2 regions of the Nocardioides asiaticus genome follow, and region 2 is predicted to be linked to the other one. Evidence: riboswitches for the same ligand, from Rfam matches in the RefSeq annotation. Region 2 holds a riboswitch; the other holds the start of a gene.
The links. A riboswitch is a leader RNA that binds a small molecule or an ion and turns the genes downstream of it on or off. The one in region 2 is predicted to bind cyclic di-AMP.
Positions count from the first base shown of each region.

Region 1: linked by a shared signal. The riboswitch ahead of ABLE53_RS03795 (C40 family peptidase) and the one ahead of ABLE53_RS01345 (C40 family peptidase) in region 2 are both predicted to bind cyclic di-AMP.

Region 1 covers NZ_JBDZDM010000001.1:775,566-784,987, reverse strand. Annotated here, with positions in the region: gene ku (non-homologous end joining protein Ku) at 1-218, opposite strand, end outside; gene ABLE53_RS03815 (ATP-dependent DNA ligase) at 268-1,209, shown strand; gene ABLE53_RS03810 (L,D-transpeptidase family protein) at 1,206-1,937, shown strand; gene ligD (non-homologous end-joining DNA ligase) at 1,951-2,826, shown strand; gene ABLE53_RS03800 (HAD-IIA family hydrolase) at 2,855-3,637, shown strand; cyclic di-AMP (ydaO/yuaA leader) riboswitch at 3,869-4,032, shown strand; gene ABLE53_RS03795 (C40 family peptidase) at 4,037-4,678, shown strand; gene ABLE53_RS03790 (MFS transporter) at 4,783-6,039, shown strand; gene ABLE53_RS03785 (TadA family conjugal transfer-associated ATPase) at 6,195-7,442, shown strand; gene ABLE53_RS03780 (type II secretion system F family protein) at 7,444-8,328, shown strand; gene ABLE53_RS03775 (type II secretion system F family protein) at 8,325-9,254, shown strand; gene ABLE53_RS03770 (hypothetical protein) at 9,290-9,422, shown strand, end outside.
Region 2 covers NZ_JBDZDM010000001.1:278,208-287,629, forward strand. Annotated here, with positions in the region: gene ABLE53_RS01335 (M48 family metalloprotease) at 1-393, opposite strand, end outside; gene ABLE53_RS01340 (hypothetical protein) at 390-1,367, opposite strand; gene ABLE53_RS01345 (C40 family peptidase) at 1,651-2,637, opposite strand; cyclic di-AMP (ydaO/yuaA leader) riboswitch at 2,650-2,830, opposite strand; gene ABLE53_RS01350 (hypothetical protein) at 2,987-3,220, opposite strand; gene ABLE53_RS01355 (hypothetical protein) at 3,315-4,706, shown strand; gene ABLE53_RS01360 (NYN domain-containing protein) at 4,710-5,975, opposite strand; gene ABLE53_RS01365 (DEDD exonuclease domain-containing protein) at 6,143-7,963, shown strand; gene ABLE53_RS01370 (Lrp/AsnC family transcriptional regulator) at 7,973-8,251, shown strand; gene trpD (anthranilate phosphoribosyltransferase) at 8,361-9,389, opposite strand; gene ABLE53_RS01380 (Rv3143 family two-component system response regulator) at 9,386-9,422, opposite strand, start outside.

The DNA.
Region 1 (9,422 bases), 500 kb from region 2:
ACGACCATCTCCCCGTCCTCGGTCTCGTAGCCCTTGGCGATCTCGGAGTACGGCACCTCCTCGCCGTCGATCGAGCAGACCCGCTGGTAGCGGATCCGCCCGCCGTCCTTCACGTGCACCTGGCGGAACGAGACGTCGTGGGACTCGGTCGCGGCGTACAGCTTCACGGGCACGCTCACCAGCCCGAAGGACACCGCGCCCTTCCAGATCGCTCTCATGCGTCACATCCTCCCCGGCCGTCGGCCCGATTGCCACCAAGATGGGGGCATGCGTCCGATGCTCGCCACGACCGGTACCCACGTGCCGACCGGGGACGAGTGGGTCCACGAGGTGAAGTGGGACGGCATCCGGCTCCTCGCCGACGTGCCGTTCGGAAGTACGACGGCGCGGTTGACGACCAGGAACGAGAACCTCGCCACGGTCGCCTGGCCCGAGATCGCCGACCCCGGCCCGGCCGGCCCGTCGGGCCGCGACATGCTCGTCGACGGCGAGGTGATCGCGCTCAACGAGTCCGGGCTGCCCGACTTCCGGGTGCTCGGCGAGCGCATGCACGTCCGGGACGCGCGGCGCGCCCGCGCCTTCGCGGAGGCCCGCCCGGCGACCTACATGGTCTTCGACCTGCTCCGGCTCGACGGCCGCAGCCTGCTCGACCTGCCCTGGACGGATCGCCGGGCGCTGCTCGAGGGCCTCGACCTCGGCAGCTGGCAGGTCCCCGCGACGTACGACGACGGGGCGATGATCCACCGGGTGACCTACGAGCAGGGGCTCGAGGGGATCGTGTCCAAGCGGCGCTCGTCCCGCTACCACCCGGGGCAGCGCAGCCGGGAGTGGCTGAAGTTCGCGCACCGGTTCCGGGAGAGTTACGTCGTCGGCGGGTGGCGACCGCAGACCGGGACGGCCGACCGTCTCGCCGCGCTGCTCGTGGGGCAGCCGACCCCGACCGGTCTGGTCTACCGTGGCCGCGTGGGCAGTGGGATCGGAGCCAAGGAGAGTCTCCAGCTGCGCGCGCTCCTGACCGCCGCGCCGGCCAACCCGTTCGCGGACGACCACCTCGGCGGCGTGCCCAAGGAGGACGCCGTCGGCACCTTCTGGGTCGAGCCCCGGCTCGTGGTCGACGTGGAGACCCACGGGCGCCACCTCTACGACAGGCTGCGCCAGCCCGCGTTCATCGCCGTACGACCGGATCTCGGACCGGAGGACCTGCTGTGAACCCCCAGACCCGTCGTCGGCCGAAGGCCGGCGCCCTCGCCGTGCTCCCGCTCGTCGCGGGCCTGCTGCTCTCCACGATGGAGGCACCGCAGGCGACCGCGGCCGCGACCACCGTCACGCTCGGCGGCGTGCGCGTGAAGGTGCCCGACGGCGGCCGGCAGGTCGTCACCGTGAACCGTACGGCGGGCTACCACGCCCGGGTCGTCCTGTGGCGCAAGAGCCACGGCCGCTGGGAGCGGGTGGCGCGGGCGAAGGACGGCCGGATCGGGTACGGCGGCCTCGTCCGCTCCTGGAAGCGCAGGCAGGGCACAGGCACGACCCCGCTCGGCACCTTCGGGCTGATCTCGTCCTTCGGCACCCATCCGCATCGCGCCGGCTGGAACCTCGCCTACCGCAGGATCCGCAAGGGCGACTTCTGGGTCGAGGACAACACCTCGGCGTACTACAACCGCTACCGGAACCGGCGCCAGGGCGGCTTCCACTGGCGGCTGCCGGAGAGCGCGGAGAACGGCTCGGAGAGGCTCACCGACTATCCGACGCAGTACGAGTGGGCGATCGTCACGAGCTTCAACCGTCAGCAGGTGCGCCACCGCGGCGCCGGCATCTTCCTGCACGTCAACGGCAGCGGCGCGACCGCCGGCTGCGTGAGCGCGCCGCGCTGGTTCATCAAGAAGGTGGTGCGGCGCCTCGCGCCGTCGTACCACCCCGTCATCGCGATCGGGCGCTGAACGGCAGGGTTGGATGGCAGGGGGCGAGGTCCGGGTCGACGTCGAGGGCCGCACCCTCACGCTCAGCAACCTCGACAAGGTGCTCTACCCGCGCACCGGCACGACGAAGGGCGAGGTGCTCAACTACTACGCCCAGGTCGCGCCGCGGATCCTGCCGCACCTGCACGACCGCGCGGTGACGCGGATCCGCTGGCCTCACGGCGTCGAGGGCCAGTCGTTCTTCGAGAAGAACGCCCCGGCCGGTACGCCGAGCTGGGTCCGCACCGTCACCGTGCCCACCACCGGCTCGAGGACCGCCGACAAGCGCGCCGGCACGCTCACCTTCCCGGTCGTCGACGACCTCGCGACGCTCACCTGGCTGGTCAACCTCGCCGCGCTCGAGCTCCACGTGCACCAGTGGACGGTCGACGCCGACGGTACGCCGCAGGGTGCGGACCGGATCGTCATCGACCTCGACCCGGGGGAGCCGGCCGGGCTGCACGAGTGCTGCCAGGTGGCGCTGCTGGTGCGCGACCGGCTCGCCGGCCGCGGCCTCGACGCCTTCCCGGTCACCAGCGGGAGCAAGGGCCTCCACCTGTACGCCGGCCTCTCCGAGGCGCTGCCCAGCGACGAGGCGACCGCGCTCGCGAAGGAGGTCGCCGAGGAGCTCCAGACGGAGCAGCCGCGGATGGTCACCGCCTCCATGACGAAGAGCAGGCGGAGCGGGAGGGTGTTCCTGGACTGGTCGCAGAACTCCGGCTCGAAGACGACGATCTGCCCGTACTCGCTGCGCGGCAAGGAGCGGCCCACCGTCGCCTCGCCGGTCGGCTGGGACGAGGTCGAGGAGGGTGCCGACGACCCGCTCGGGCTGGAGCAGCTCACCCTGGAGCAGGTGCTGGTGCGGGACTGACCCCTTCGGCGTACGACAGGATGTGCGCATGACGTCCCAGCGCCCCATCGAGACCTGGCTGACCGACATGGACGGCGTCCTCGTGCACGAGGAGGTGCCGATCCCGGGCGCGACCGACTTCGTCGAGGCGCTCAAGACCTCGGGGCGACGGTTCCTGGTGCTGACCAACAACTCGATCTTCACCCCGCGCGACCTGCGGGCGCGGCTGCTCGGCAGCGGCATCGACGTACCCGAGGAGTCGATCTGGACCTCGGCGCTCGCGACGGCGCAGTTCCTGAGCGACCAGCGGCCCGGCGGTTCGGCGTACGTCGTCGGGGAGGCGGGCCTCACGACAGCGCTGCACGACATCGGCTACGTGATGACCGACCGGAGCCCGGACTACGTGGTGCTGGGGGAGACCCGGACCTACTCGTTCGAGGCGATCACGCGCGCGATCCGGCTGATCGAGGCGGGTGCGCGGTTCATCGCCACCAACCCCGACCCGAGCGGGCCCTCGCCGAGCGGGACGCTGCCGGCGACCGGCTCGGTGGCCGCGCTCATCTCGACGGCGACCGGCCACGAGCCGTACTACGTCGGGAAGCCGAACCCGCTGATGATGCGCAGCGCGCTCAACCGGATCGAGGGCCACTCCGAGACCACCGCGATGATCGGCGACCGGATGGACACCGACATCGTCAGCGGTCTCGAGGCCGGGCTCCGGACCTTCCTGGTGCTCACCGGCTCCACCCGGCCCGACATGGTCGAGCGGTTCCCGTACCGTCCGACGAAGGTCGTGGACTCGGTCAAGGACCTCGTCGAGATGGTCGGCTGAGGCGCCGCGGCTGCCGATTCAGGGCCGGTTCCTTGACATGTCGTCAAGTGAGTTCACTCACACGTAACACGCCATTTACGCGGGAATCGGTGCCGCGAACAACGGATTTGTGCTAGGCGGATTGGTTTCCCGCCGGATTCCCTGCCTACGGTCCGTTGCTGTTTGCAACTGCAACGCCGGTCCCCGGGTCACGCCGAGTCCTGTCCCGCCGGGCGACCGGTCCCACCGACCCAGCACGACCAGCAGCACTACGGGACAGGAGCGGGGGACCCAAATCTCGCGGCCGCATCGGGAGGCCGCTCGGGGTGAAGCCCAGCCGAGACTCGGATCGGCGGGCCGGGCACCTTCTCGCCCGAACCCGACAGCTCACCTCGCAGGCGTGGGAAGGAACTCCTACGCATGCCCAAGTCCACATCCCGTCCTGCCCTGCACACCCTCACCCGGGTCGGCCTCGCAGGACTCGCCACCGCCGGCATCCTCATGGTCGCGCCGGCCGGCGCGCAGGCAGCCCCGATGACCACCGTCGACCAGGCCACGCCCGCCGTCATCGTTCCCGGTCCCACTCTCCACCTCACCTGGGCCAAGGAGCAGCGCCTCGAGCGCGCGGCCGCAGAGAGGCGCCGCGAGGCCGCTGAGCGCCGCCGCGAGGCGCGGCTCGCGGCCAGCCGTGAGGCCCAGATCCGGAAGGCGCTCGACGTCGCCTTCCAGCACGTCGGGGACCCGTACGTCTGGGGCGCCACCGGTCCCGACTCCTTCGACTGCAGCGGCCTGACGTCGTACGCGTACGCCGCAGCGGGGATCCCGATCCCGCGCACGGCGGCCGAGCAGTCGGCGTACTTCCGCACGATTCCGCGCGACCAGCTGCGCCGCGGCGACCTCGTCTTCTTCGACGACGGCGCCGGCGTCTACCACGTCGGCTTCTGGCTCGGCTGGGGCGACGGCTCGGGCGTGATCCTGCACGCGCCGCACACGGGTGCGACGGTGCGCACGGAAGCCATCTGGACCGACAACTGGTTCGCGGGGACGCTCCGCACCCGCTGATCCACAGTCACCCAGGGGCGTGGCGCCCGGATCCACGATAGAAACGGGCGCCACGCCGCCCGGACCCATGCATCCAGAGGGATCCGTTGGGTAAAGAGGGTGTCGTGGCCCACACCCCGCTGAGCTCGGACCAGCGCAACGCCTTCATCGCAGCCCTCCTCGGCTGGACGATGGACGCGTTCGACTACTTCATCGTCGTCCTGGTGTACGCCGACATCGCCGACGACTTCGACGTCTCCAAGGAGAAGGTCGCGTTCCTGACGACCGCGACCCTCCTGATGCGACCGGTCGGGGCGTTCGTCTTCGGGCTGTGGGCGGACCGCATCGGCCGCCGGATCCCTCTGATCGTCGACGTCTGCCTCTACTCGGTCGTCGGCTTCGTGTGCGCGTTCGCGCCGAACCTGACCGTCCTCATCGTGCTGCGGTTCCTCTACGGGATCGGCATGGGCGGCGAGTGGGGCCTCGGGGCGGCGCTGGCGATGGAGAAGATCCCGGCGGAGCGGCGCGGGTTCTTCTCGGGGCTGCTGCAGGAGGGCTACTCGTTCGGCTACCTGCTGGCCGCGGCGGCGTACCTCCTCATCGGCGACGCGCTCGACCTGTCGTGGCGATGGCTGTTCGCGTTCTCGATCCTGCCGGCGCTGATCAGTCTGATCATCCGCAGCCGGGTCGAGGAGTCGGCGGTGTGGGAGAAGAGCAGGGAGACGCTCGAGGTCACCCGGACCGGCTTCCGCGACGTCTTCCTCAACGGTGCGGTGCTGCGCCGGTTCGTCTACCTGATCATCCTGATGACGGCGTTCAACTGGATGAGCCACGGGACCCAGGACGTCTACCCGACGTTCCTCAAGGCCACCGACCACGGCGGGGCCGCGCTCTCGGAGACCACGGCGCTGGTGATCGCGATCATCTACAACTGCGGCGCGATCATCGGCGGGCTGATCTTCGGCACGCTCTCGCAGCGCTTCGGTCGCCGCTACACGATCGCGTTCTGCGCGGTGCTGGGCCTGCCCGTCGTACCTCTCTTCGCGTACTCCGACACCGCCGGCTGGCTCTGCCTCGGCTCCTTCCTCATGCAGGTCTGCGTGCAGGGTGCCTGGGGCGCCATCCCCGCCCATCTCACCGAGATGTCGCCGGATGCCATCCGCGGCTTCTACCCGGGCGTGACCTACCAGCTCGGTAACCTGCTCGCCGCGCTCAACCTGCCGATCCAGGAGCACCTCGCCGACTCGCACTCCTATCCCTTCGCGCTGGCGGTCACGATCATCCCGGTGCTGATCGTCGTCGCCGGCGTGGTCCTGGTCGGCAAGGAGGCGAAGGGCGTCGAGTTCGGCCACCGGCCGACCGAGGCCCAGGTCACCGCGTAGCGGGCGCCGTAGGTCCGTCCGCGCCGGGGGCCGCCGCTGGCGTAGCCGTGGTTGTCCACAGGCCCTGACGCGGGCCGTCGACGCGGCGTGTTTCGACATTTACATTCCTGGGCACGACGTCGACCAGACGTCGGAGGATCGGGAACGGAACACACATGGCGATGATGGCCGCGGCGCAGGGTCGGGTGGTCGACCAGCTGGACCAGCACGTGCGCGAGCGGGTGCGCGCTGAGGGGGTCGACCCGCAACGCGACGCGCCCGTCGTACGCCGCATCGCGGAGTCGGTCGTCCGTGCGCATGACGAGCGCAGCCTCACCGGCGCGGTCGCCGCGCTTCCCGATCCGGAGGCGATGATCGGTGAGCTGGTCGCCCGGATCGCCGGGTTCGGAGTGCTGCAGCAGTTCCTGGACGATCCCGCGGTCGAGGAGATCTGGATCAACGACCCGAGCCGCGTCTTCGTCGCCCGCAACGGCCGTCACGAGCTGACCAACCTCGTCCTGACCTCGGCCCAGGTCGAGGAGCTGGTCGAGCGGATGCTCAAGGCGAGCGGCCGCCGCCTCGACCGCACGACGCCGTTCGTCGACGCGATGCTCCCCGACGGGCACCGCCTCCACGTGGTGCTGGAGGGCATCTCCCGCGGCTTCAGCGCGGTCAACATCCGGAAGTTCTCGCTGCGCGCGGCGCGGCTCGGCGACCTCGTCGAGCTCGGCAGCCTCACGCCCCAGGCCGCGACGTTCCTCGAGGCGAGCATCAGGGCGGGGCTCAACGTCCTGGTCTCCGGAGCGACCCAGGCAGGCAAGACGACCATGCTGAACTGCCTGGCGAGCGCGATCCCGGGCGGCGACCGGGTGGTGTCCTGCGAGGAGGTCTTCGAGCTCCGGTTCCCGCACCCCGACTGGGTGCCGCTCCAAACCCGCCAGGCCGGGCTCGAGGGGACCGGCGAGATCCGGCTGCGCGACCTCGTCAAGGAGAGCCTGCGGATGAGGCCGTCGCGGATCATCGTCGGCGAGGTCCGGGCGGAGGAGGCGCTCGACCTCCTGCTCGCGCTCAACGCCGGCTTGCCGGGGCTCGCGACCCTCCACGCCAACAGCGCCCGCGAGGCGCTGGTGAAGCTGTGCACGCTGCCGCTGCTTGCGGGGGAAAACATCAGCGCCCGCTTCGTGGTGCCCACGGTCGCGAGCAGCGTCGACCTCGTCGTCCACCTCGGGATCGACGAGCGCGGCGTACGCCGGGTGGAGGAGCTGGTCGCCGTCCCCGGGCGCATCGAGGCGGACGTCATCGAGACAGCGACGATCTTCGCCCGGGCCGGCGGCGAGCTGCGCCGCGGCGTCGGGATGCCTCCGCGGCCCGAGCGCTACGCGCGGCTCGGGCTCGACCTGCAGCGGCTGCTGGCGGAGGCGTGAGATGGGTGCGCTTCTCGGGCTCGGGACGGGCCTCGGCCTGCTCCTGATCTGGTCGGCGTTCGCGGTGCCGCGGGTGCCGACACACGCCGCGCCGGAGTCCGGCCGGGTCGACCGGCTGCTCGCCGCGGCCGGCATCGGTCAGGTCTCCCCGACCAGCTTCCTCGCGCTGTGCGTCGTCTGCGCGGGCGCGGCGGCGGTGGTCGTCGAGATCGCCACCCGTACGCCGCCGATCGCCGTGGTCGCGGCCGTCGCGGCGGGGTGGGCTCCGGTGGTGATCCTGCGTAGCCGGGCGCGCAGGCGGCAGCGTGACCTCGCCGAGGTGTGGCCGGAGGCGGTGGACAACCTGGCCTCGGCGGTCCGCGCCGGCATGGGGCTGCCCGAGGCGGTCGCCGGCCTCGCCGTCCGCGGCCCGGAGCCGCTGCGGCCGGCCTTCGAGCGGTTCGGCGCCGACTACCAGCTGTCGGGCCGGTTCGGCGAGTCGCTGGACCGGCTCAAGGAGCACCTCGCCGACCCGGTCGGCGACCGGGTGGTCGAGGGCCTCCGGGTCGCCCGCGAGGTCGGCGGCGGGGAGCTCGGGCGGCTGCTGAGGAACCTCTCGGCCTACCTCCGCGAGGAGCTGCGGACCCGCTCCGAGCTCGAGTCCCGGCAGGCCTGGGCGGTCAACGGCGCCCGGCTCGCGGTCGCGGCGCCGTGGATCGTGCTCGCGTTCCTGTGCTTCCAGCCGGCGGTCATCCACCGCTACGCCTCGCCCGCCGGGGCCGTGGTCATCGGTGCCGGAGCCGTGGTCTGCGTCGTCGCCTACCGCGTGATGATGCGGATCGGCCGGCTGCCGACGGAGCGCCGGATCCTCCGCTCGGTCGACGAGCAGGCGGGGGCGGTCCGATGAGCCCGCTGCTGTGGGGCATGGTCCTCGGCGGCGCCGCAGGTGCGGGGCTGCTGCTCGTCGTGGCCCGGGTGCGCGCGATCCGGCGGCCCCAGCTCGCGGTCCGCGTGCTGCCCTACCTCCGCGACCTGCCGCAGGCCGATCGGCGCTCGCCGCGCGAGGCGCCGACGGGTGCGGTGGCCGGCGTCTTCGGGCCGTTCCTGCGGTCCGCGGCGGACGGCGTCGAGCGGGTGCTCGGCGGCGCCGCCTCGATCCAGCGCCGTCTCGACCGTGCGGGACTGGCGACGACCGTCCACGAGTTCCGCGTGGAGCAGGTGCTCTGGGGCCTGGCCGGATTCGGACTGACGGCGGCGTACGCCCTGCTCCTCCAGCTCCGCGGCGGCGGCAGCCCGGTCGCGTCTCTCGTGCTCTGCCTGGTGGCGTTCGCGGCCGGGGTGATCTGCCGCGACTCACGGCTGACCGCCCAGGTGCGGCAGCGGGAGCGGCGGATGCTCGCGGAGTTCCCGACCGTCGCGGAGCTGCTCTCGCTCGCGGTCGCGGCCGGCGAGGGGCCGGTGCCCGCCCTCGACCGGGTCGTACGCCGCAGCGCCGGCGAGCTCAGCCGCGAGCTGGCCCGCGTGCTCGCCGACATCCGTACCGGCTCTCCGGTCCAGGAGGCCTTCGACGTCCTCGCGGCCCGCACCGGCGTACCCGCCGTGGCCCGGTTCGCCGCCGGCGTCGCCGTCGCCGTCGAGCGCGGCACTCCGCTGGCCGACGTGCTCCACGCCCAGGCCGCCGACGTACGCGAGGCCGGGCGCCGCGAGCTGATCGAGGTCGCGGCCCGCAAGGAGGTCCTGATGATGCTGCCGATCGTCTTCCTCGTCCTGCCCACCGTCGTCTTCTTCGCGCTCTGGCCGGGAGTCATCGGGCTCCACCTGAGCACGAACTGACCCACCGTCCCGCTCCTCGCTCGGAAGGACCCACGATGAACCCCCTCCTCCTGCTGATCCGGGTCCAGCTGACCCTGGTGGCCGCGCTGGCCCGCCCGCGTGATGACCGCGGTGACGTCCCGGGCTGGGTGATGGTGACGGTGATGACCGCCGGCATCTGCGCGGTGC
Region 2 (9,422 bases):
CTGCTCGGAGAGCCCGTAAGTCCGCTCCTCGTGCTGGTATGCCACGTCGAGCGGCAGCGTGCACAGCCGACCTATCACGACCACGATCAGCACCGCCAGCACCGCGCGCACGGGCCACGGTCCCGGCAGCCGAGCGGTCACCCACCTCCCGACCCGGGTGAAGCCGAGCAGGCACAGCACGACCAGCGAGACGATCAGCGCGCCGCGGGAGAGCCAGCGGGCGACGTGGGAGTACGCCGTGGCCCGCTCGATCTGGGCGGGGCTGAAGACCGAGGTCGCCGACGGCAGGTCCAGGCTCCCGCCGGGATAGGGGTGCCAGGGCACGAGCAGCCAGGCGAGGAGGACGAAGGCGACGGCCCCGAGGCCGAGCACGAGCCACGAGCGCCGGATCACGCCGCCCAGTCTGACAAATGCTCCTGCCAGGCCTTCGTGAAGCCCTTGACGCCGAGACCGGTGACGGACTGCAGCGTCCGGCCGAGCGGCGCTCCAACCTCCACGCGGTCGTAGAGCCGCACCAGCCCGTCCTCGCCGCCGAGCTCGGCCACGACGCGGCAGGCAAGCCACGCGGCCTCGTACTCCTCGCCGAAGGTCGAGGACTGCGAGTTGAAGTCGGACTGGTCCGGGAGATGGGCGGGCGGGCCGTGGCGGCGTACGTCCTTCAGGATCTGGCCCGCGGTCGTCGACAGCGGCAGCTTCACGTCGCGCAGCGCGACGTAGTCGGCGAAGCCCTCCGAGAGCCAGATCGGCAGGTGGGTGTTGGTGGCGGCGCCGGTGGCGGCATGCGTCGCCTCGTGGCTGATGACGACCTGGGCACCCTGGCTGTCGAGCGTCCCGATGACGTCGGGGTTCACGAACACGTGCACCGGCACCGACGACCTTCCGGAGCCGTCGACGGTCGCGGTCACCGCCGCGACGCCGCCGTAGGTCCCGGGGTCCGCGCCCAGCGCCGACTCCAGGCCGCCCTGGTTCTCGGGCACCTCGAGGACGAGGCGGGGCCGCCGCCAGTCCACGACCCGCCGCACCGTCACGACGGCGGTGCGAGCCAGGTCGGCGTACTCCGCTGCCTTCTTCGCTCCTCCACGGACGACCACGAGCGTCTGGGGCGTACGTCGGACCGTGACCGCCCCGGAGAGCCAGACCGGCAGCTTCTCGTCGCCCCCACCGAACCCGGCGATGCGTACGCCGCCGGCGGCCGGGGCGAACTCGACGCCCACTTCCTCGCTCACCGCGCGCGAGTCGAAGCCGGCGAAGCGCCAGCCGATCTCGACGTCGGCGGTCCACGAGCCGTCGGCCGCGACCGCGCCGTCCTCGGCGACGTAGCGCGCCGAGAAGTCGGCGACGTGGAGCGCCGCCGCGTTGCGGAGCACGGTCGTGACAGCAGCGTCCGTGGACGGCCCCGACGCCGTCCTCCGGCCCGCGTCGACGTCGGCGACGAGCTCCTGCAGCGCCTCGTTGGCCGCGCCGGTGTCGGCCTCACGAGAGGGTCCGGGGCTCGGCTTGGGGGCGACGTACTCGCCGGAGCCGGTCAGCCGCCAGACGACGATCGCCGCGATGACCAGGGCCAGGAACGACGCGAGGCCGACCGCCCACCATCGTGGGCGGCCGGCCTTCGGCGTCTGGTCGGCCAGCTGGGTGGCTCCCGGCTCTGGATCAGCCGGGGCGTACGGCGCCGACGTACGGCATCGAGTGGAGGCTCGTCACCTTGACGCCGACCGAGGGGTTCTCGGCGTTCACGATGAGGCCGTTGCCGATGTACATACCGACGTGGCTGATCGGGCTGTAGTAGAACACCAGGTCGCCGGGGCGCAGATCGGACTCGGCGATGTGCGGCCCGGTGCCGTACTGAGCGGACGACGAGTGCGGCAGCGCGACGCCGGCTTGGGCCCAGGCCATCATGGTGAGACCCGAGCAGTCGAAGGCGCTGGGACCGGCGGCGCCGTAGACGTAGGCCTTGCCGACCTGGGCCATCGCGTAGGAGACGGCGGCACCGGCGCGTCCGCTGACCGGGACGTCGCTCGTCGGCACGCGCGGCTCGTTGCGGGAGAGGATCTCCTGGCGCTCCTCCTCCTTGAGGTTGGCGAGGAGCCCCTTGGCCGACGACAGCTTGTCGTCGATCGCGTCCTTGTCGTCCTTGAGCTGCTTCTCGGTCTCGGCGACCTGGTCGGCGCGCTTCTGGGTCGCCTTGCGCCGGATGTCGAGCGCGCTGACCTCGGTGTTGTAGCGGTCGAGCAGGTCGCCCTGGACGCTGTTGTAGGCCGACACGGTGGTCATGCCGGCGAGGAACTCCTTGGGGTCGCTCGAGAACGCGGCCTGGCCGACGGCGGAGATCCCGGAGCCCTCGAACTGCTCGAGCACCGAGTCGCGGAGCTGCTCCCGGATGCCACTGAGCGCCTTGGTCTGGCGGCGCTGGTCGGCCTTGAGGTCCTTCAGCTCCGAGCGAAGGTCCTTGAGGCGAAGCTTCGCGTTGTTGTAGTGCTCCGACGCCTCCTCCGCCTGGTGGTAGAGGGTGTCGACGCGCTGCTGGACATCCTTGATGCTGGGCTTCGCCTGGGCGCTCGGGGCCGGGATCATCCCGGACACTCCGACGACGGCGGCGGCTGCGAGGCCTGCGACGAGTCGCTTCCGACCGTTCAACACGAGCGGGCGGTCTCCCTTGCTTGTCGTACGTCTACCGAGTGAGCTGACGGGTTCGGGCACGACATGCCCTACCCCCACTCCGTGACCCCTCCCCTGCGGGAGGCGTCCCCTCGTGGGGGATACACCCCAGGTGGCGCCGCGAACGACGCCGGATGGTTCCCCGGCTCCCGATCCACCCCGATGCGGACCGAAACTCGACGCGGTGCCCGCGCGGACCGGTTGGTCCACTTCCACAGGCACCAAGTGCCCTGCACAGTAGCGGAGCCGACGGGCGGCTTGCCAATCCCTCCCCGCATTTTTGTGGAGAACGTGGTCAGGCTCCCACCTGGCGGCAGCATCTGTCTCGGTTTCACCCGAACGCGAGCCCGTCGTCGGACCCTGGATCCTCCTCGCGCGGCGGGTCGACGGGCTGCACGAGTCGCAACGGCGGCACCAGCCCGCCGGCGGCGAGGACGTCGAGGGCGCGGCGCTCCTCGTCGTCGAAGGTCAGCTCGGGCGGCGGCCCCAGCAGCACGGTCACCACGCAGTCGTGACACGCCAGCCCCCGGACCGCGCAGGTGTCGCAGTCGATTCTCGTTGTCATGCCCACGACGCTCGCAGGCGGCACCGACAGTTTCCTTCGCGAGTTTCGGCGTTCGGCGTGTCGAGCTCCTCCGTATCCACCAGAATCGCTCCTCGTGGGGGAGCCGATGGCCGTCGTACGCCGACCTGCGACCGTGCCGGCCGACGGCGTGTCGCAGGCGCTGGCGCATGCTCGCGCACGTGTCTCGACGCGGACCATCGGCGCCGTGCTCCTGATCGCGCTGTTCGGGGTCTTCGCCGCTACGGCGGCCCGCGGGTACGTCATCAACGATGTCTTCTCGGCCGAGGTCGCCTCTTGGCGTCTGGCCGGGACCGGCACGCCCTGGCTGGACGGCGTGCACCTCCAGGCCCTGCCACATGTGGAGGTCGACAGGCTCTGGCTCACTCAGGGTCCGGACGGGCAGACCACGGTGTCCCGCTCGCCGGGTGTGATCGCGGCTGGCGTGCCGGCGTACTTCATCGCCGGACTGGTGAATGGGCACGCGAACGATCCGGCGTGGTTCTCCTACCTGCCGGGCGGGCTGATGGCGTCGCTCCTGACGGCACTGGCGATGCTCTTCCTGTGGCTCTCGCTCGACGGCCTGCTCCGCGAGAGTCGGCGCCTCCTCGCTGTCCTGGCCGTCGCGCTGACGACCCCCGTGTGGAGCATCGCCGCCGATGGCATGTACACGCACACGGTCACCCTCCCCGGCCTCGCCGGACTGGCGTGGGCCGTACGCCGCGAGCGCTGGTGGCTCGCCGGGGTCTTCGGCGGAATTGCGCTCTGGGGCCGACTGCACGCCGCGGTCATCGTCGCGATCGTGGGACTCGGCCTCGCCGCGTGGCGGCGGAGACCACGCATCGCCGTCGAGATGGGCCTCGTCAGTGGCGTCTTCCTCGGCCTCGCCTCGGTGTGGTCGTGGCTGATGTACGGCCACCTCAGCCCCACGGGCGGCTACGCCCCGCCGAGCCAGTACGCGGAGAAGGCCGCCAGTGGCAACCACCTCGATCAGTTGGTCAACCAGCTCGGCCTGCTCGTGGCGCCCGACCGGGGCCTGCTCGTGTGGACGCCGGTCCTGCTGCTGCTCCTGCCCGCCGTCGTACGCCACTGGCGGCAGGCACCGGACTGGACCCGGCTGCTGGCAGCGGGTGGGCTGGTCTACCTCGTCATCCAGGGACTGATGAACGGCTTCAGCGGGGGCTACAACTTCTACGGCTACCGGTTGACGCTCGAGACGTTGCTGTGCCTTACTCCGCTCTACGCGGTCTCGGCGATCCGCGCCGGTCGGTGCGTACGCATGCTCCTCGGCCCTGTGCTCGGCCTCCAGCTGGCTGCCTTCTCTCTCGGCGGCTTCCTCGAGCCGCCATTCCTTTCCGACGGGCTCGCGTGGCGGGCCAACGCGTTCCTCCACCTTCTCCACGGCGCCCCGATCCTCGCGGTCTACACGGCGCTCATGGTCGCGATCGGCGCCCTGGCGGCGCAGGCGTGGGGCGAGCGACGCCTGTAGCGGTCAGGACAACAGTCCACCGAGCGCGGTCACGGGCACCGAGCGGGCGCCGTCGCGGCGTACGTCGCGGACGACCTCCTGGTCGTCGCTGACGACCAGGACGACGCGTCCGAGCGGCTCCGCGGCGACGAGGTCACGGATGACGTCGTCGGCGATGACGCCGACCGGGCTGAACACGACCTTCACGCCCCGAGGCGCTGCGACGACGGGCCGCTTCTGCAGCGCCGCCGCGTCGAACACGACCGTCGTCTCCGCCCCCGTGCGCGCGGCCAGGGGCGCGAGGGCCTGCAGGAGCCGGACCCGCTGGGCGTCGAGCGCGGAGCTCGGCCAGAGCGTCTTGCTGACGTTGTAGCCGTCGATGATGAGCCGGGCACGTGGCATGGCGAGGTACTGCTCCAGGTGCGCAGCGCTCGTCACCGACCCCGCGTCGGAGGCCTGGCCGCCGGTGAGCTCGGCCTCGACCCGGTCGCCGGGAGCCCCGGTCACGGGTGGGAGCGCGAGCTCGCGACGCAGCCCGTTGGCCGCGTCGAGCAGCGTGTCGAGCAGAAGCCGGGACCGGAGGCTGGCGTCCTCCCGCTCAGAACGTACGGCGCGGCGCTGCGCGCCGACCTCCGACTCGAGCCGCTCGAGCTGCTGCCGCAGCTGCCGGACCGTCCGGTCCCGCTCGGCGGCGAGCTCCTCCGCCCGCGCCCGGGCGGCGCGTGCCTCCTCGAGCGCCTCCTCCTGGCCGCTGCCGGCCGCGCGCGCGCTCGCGCGCGCCTCACCGAGCTTGCGCCGCAGCGTGGCGTTCTCTGCCTTCAGCTCCTCGAGGCGGGCCTTGCGGTCGGCGCGGACGTCGCGCAGCTCCCGCTCCACCGCCTCCAGCCGGCCGCGCAGCCGCTCGGTCTCCTCCTCCGCCGCCGGCACGGCCGCCGCGACGACCCGGGTCACCGCGTCGGTGAGGAGGCCTGCCCAGCCCTCCGGCCGCACCAGCCAGGCGAGAGCGGCCACCTCGGACGGGTCGGCGTCAGCGGGCGGGTCGCCGGCGGCGTACGGGATCCTGGCGGTGAGCTGCGCGGCCAGCCGGTCGCGGAGCTCTCCCTCCTCGTCGTCGGCGAGCGCCGCCACGATCGCCGTACCGCCCGCCTTCGCGCGCCTTGCGGGTGCGAACGACGCGACCCGCTTCAACGGCGCCGGCAGGCGCACGACCTCGGGCAGCACCCCGGCCACGAGCGCGACCACCTTGGCCCGGACGGGATCCGGGAGGTCGGTGATGGCGGGGTCTGTCACGCCGCCGCCTCCGTGGAAGAACAGAGAGAATACGGACGCGGCGGCCTGACAAGCTCGATGGTCGCTCGCTGGCGCTCGCTCATGCCGTGAAGGATAGGCGGGCCATGTGCGGGCTCCTCCGCGTTTCCGACGCGGAACTGTCGGTGCCCGGCCCTACCGTCGCAGACATGAGCAGTGCACTGGTCCGAGCCGCCCGCCAGGAGCTGAGGAAGAAGGCCCTCGGCCGGCGGATCGGCCGGTGGGAGGCCCAGCGCAGCTTCGACGAGCTCGGCCGGCCGCTGCGCGACCTCACTTTCTGCGTCGTCGACCTCGAGACCACCGGCGGCTCCGCCGAGGGCGGCTCGATGATCACCGAGATCGGAGCCGTGAAGGTGCGCGGCGGCGAGGTGCTCGGAGAGTTCCAGACCCTCGTCAACCCGCACACCGAGATTCCGCCGTTCATCGCGGTGCTGACCGGGATCAGCAACACCATGGTGGCCGACGCGCCCGGGATCGAGTCGGCGCTGCCCGCGTTCCTGGAGTTCGCCCGGGGCTGCGTCCTGGTCGCCCACAACGCGCCGTTCGACGTCGGCTTCCTGAAGTTCTTCGCCGCGAAGCAGGGGCGGCCGTGGCCCGCCTTCGAGGTGGTCGACACCGCGAAGCTCGCCCGACGCGTCATCACGCGCGACGACGCGCCCAACTGCAAGCTCGGGTCGCTCGCGGTCGCGTTCGGCTCCGCCACGACGCCCAACCACCGCGCCCTCGCCGACGCGCGTGCCACGGTCGACGTGCTTCACGGCCTGATGGAGCGGCTCGGCAACCTCGGCGTCCACACGCTCGAGGAGCTGCAGACCTTCTCGTCCCGCGTCAGCGCTGCCCAGCGCAAGAAGCGCCACCTGGCCGAGACCCTCCCCCACGCGCCGGGGGTCTACCTCTTCCGCGACGACCGGTCGCGGGTGCTCTACGTCGGCACCTCGAAGGACCTCCGCACCCGGGTGCGCTCCTACTTCACCGCCTCGGAGACCCGCTCCCGGATGGGCGAGATGGTCGGCCTGGCGGCGACCGTCGACGGGATCGAGTGCGCGACGGCGCTCGAGGCGGCGGTCCGCGAGCTGCGGCTGATCGCGGAGCACAAGCCGCGCTACAACCGCCGCTCCCGGTTTCCCGAGCGGGTCCACTTCGTGAAGCTCACCCGCGAGCCCTGGCCCCGGCTCTCGATGGTCAAGCGGGTGCTGGACGACGACGCGGACTACCTCGGACCGTTCAGCTCCAAGAAGGTCGCCGAGAAGGCGCTCCAGGCGCTCCACGACACCTTCCCGGTCCGGCAGTGCTCGGACCGGCTCGGTCGTCATCCCCGCAAGACGCCGTGCGTCCTCGCCGAGATGGGCCGCTGCCTGAGCCCGTGCGACGGCAGCGTCGACGAGGCGACGTACTCCGCACTGGTGCGGCAGCTGCGCGACACGCTGCTCCACCGGCCCGACGAGGTGGTCGAGTCGATCAACCGGCGGATGCTCGCGCTCGCGGAGGAGGAGCGGTTCGAGGAGGCCGGCGTCCACCGCGATCGCCTCGCCGCCTTCGTCCGTGCCGCGGCCCGCACCCAGCGACTCTCGGCGCTCACCCGCTGCCCGGAGGTGGTCGCGGCCCGACGCGAGGACGACGGCCGCTGGGCTGTCCACGTGATCCGCCGCGGGCGGCTGGCCGCCGCCGGTGTCATCCCGCCCGGAGCCGACGCCCATGCCTACGTCGCGTCGCTCCGCGCTTCGGCGGAGACGGTCCCGGAGGCGCCTGGGCCGATCCCCGCGGCGAGCGCCGAGGAGACCGAGATCGTGCTGCGCTGGCTGGAGTCGCCCGGCATCCGCCTCGTCGACGTCGATGGCGAGTGGGCCTGCCCGATCCGCGGCGCGAGCCGGCACCTCGCGCTCCACGACGCCGTCGAGGAGTCCCGCAAGACCCTCGTGCCGTTCGACGAGCGGCGCACGCTGACCACCGTGCACCAGCCGACCCGCTAACGTGACCCCGTGATCACAGCCATCGTCTTCGTGAAGGCCGACGTCGCACGCATCCCCGAGGTGGCCGAGACGATCGCCGGTATCGACGGCGTGAGCGAGGTCTACTCCGTGACCGGCCAGATCGACCTCATCACCATCGTGCGGGTCCGCAGCCACGACGACGTCGCCGCGGTGATCGCCGACAGGGTCAACAAGGTCCCCGGCGTCACCTCGACCGAGACCCACATCGCGTTCCGGACCTACTCCAGGCACGATCTCGAGTCCGCGTTCTCCCTCGGCCTCGACTGACGTCTTGGGCTGGCTCGATCTCGTCGGCTGTTGCGACATCGCCCCGGTGCGGATCCGACGACGTGAAGCGCAACAGCCGGGAGTTCGTCTCGACCTCTGATCCCGAGGATCAGCCTGCGGTCGCGGCGACCCAGCGGTCGAGGACCCCTTGGGCGGCGCCGGAGTCGATCGCCTCGGCGGCCCTGGCCATCCCGGCCGACAGCTCGTCGCGTAGGTCGTCGCCGGCATCGGTCTCGTAGACCGCGAGCGCCGCGCCGGCATTGAGCACGACCGCGTCGCGCACCGGGCCCTTCTCGCCGGCGAGCAGGCGGCGTACGACGTCGGCGTTGTACGCCGGATCGCCGCCGCGCAGGTCGTCGGCCGTCGAGAGGGAGATCCCGAAGTCGCGCGGGTCGACGGTGTGGGTGGTCACCGCGCTGCCGCGGACGCGCCACACCTGCGAGGTGGTCGTGGTGGTGAGCTCGTCGAGCCCGTCGTCGCCGCGGAAGACCCAGGCGTCGGTGCCGCGGCCGGCGAACACGCCGGCCATGGTCGGAGCCATCCGCACGTCGGCGCAGCCGATGGCACAGGCCTGCGGCCGGGCGGGGTTGGTCAGCGGCCCGAGCAGGTTGAAGACGGTGGCGATGCCGAGCTCGCGGCGCGGGACCGCGGCGTACCGCATCGCCGGGTGGAACGCTGCGGAGAAGCAGAACGTGATGCCGGCCCGGAGCGCGACCTCGGCGATGCGCTCGGTCGGCAGGTCGAGCCGGATCCCGAGCGCCTCGAGGACGTCGGCGGAGCCTGACTTGGACGACGCCGAGCGGTTGCCGTGCTTGACGACGAGCGCCCCGGCGCCGGCGGCGACGATCGCCGACATCGAGGAGATGTTGACCGAGAAGGACCGGTCTCCCCCGGTGCCGACGATGTCGAGCAGCCGGCCGGGGACGGAGATCGGGTTGGCCTTCTCGAGCATGCCGGCCGACACGCCGGACAGCTCCTCGACGGTCTCGCCCTTGGCCCGCAGCGCCACCGCGAAGCCGGCGATCTGGGCCGGCGTGGCATCGCCGGAGAGGATCTCCCCCATCGCCCAGGCAGCCTGGTCGGCGCTCAGGTCCTGTCGGTCGACGAGTGCGCCGAGAACCTCCGGCCAGCTGGTCACAGGTGCGCCGGAGCGGGCCGCAGCAGACCGACG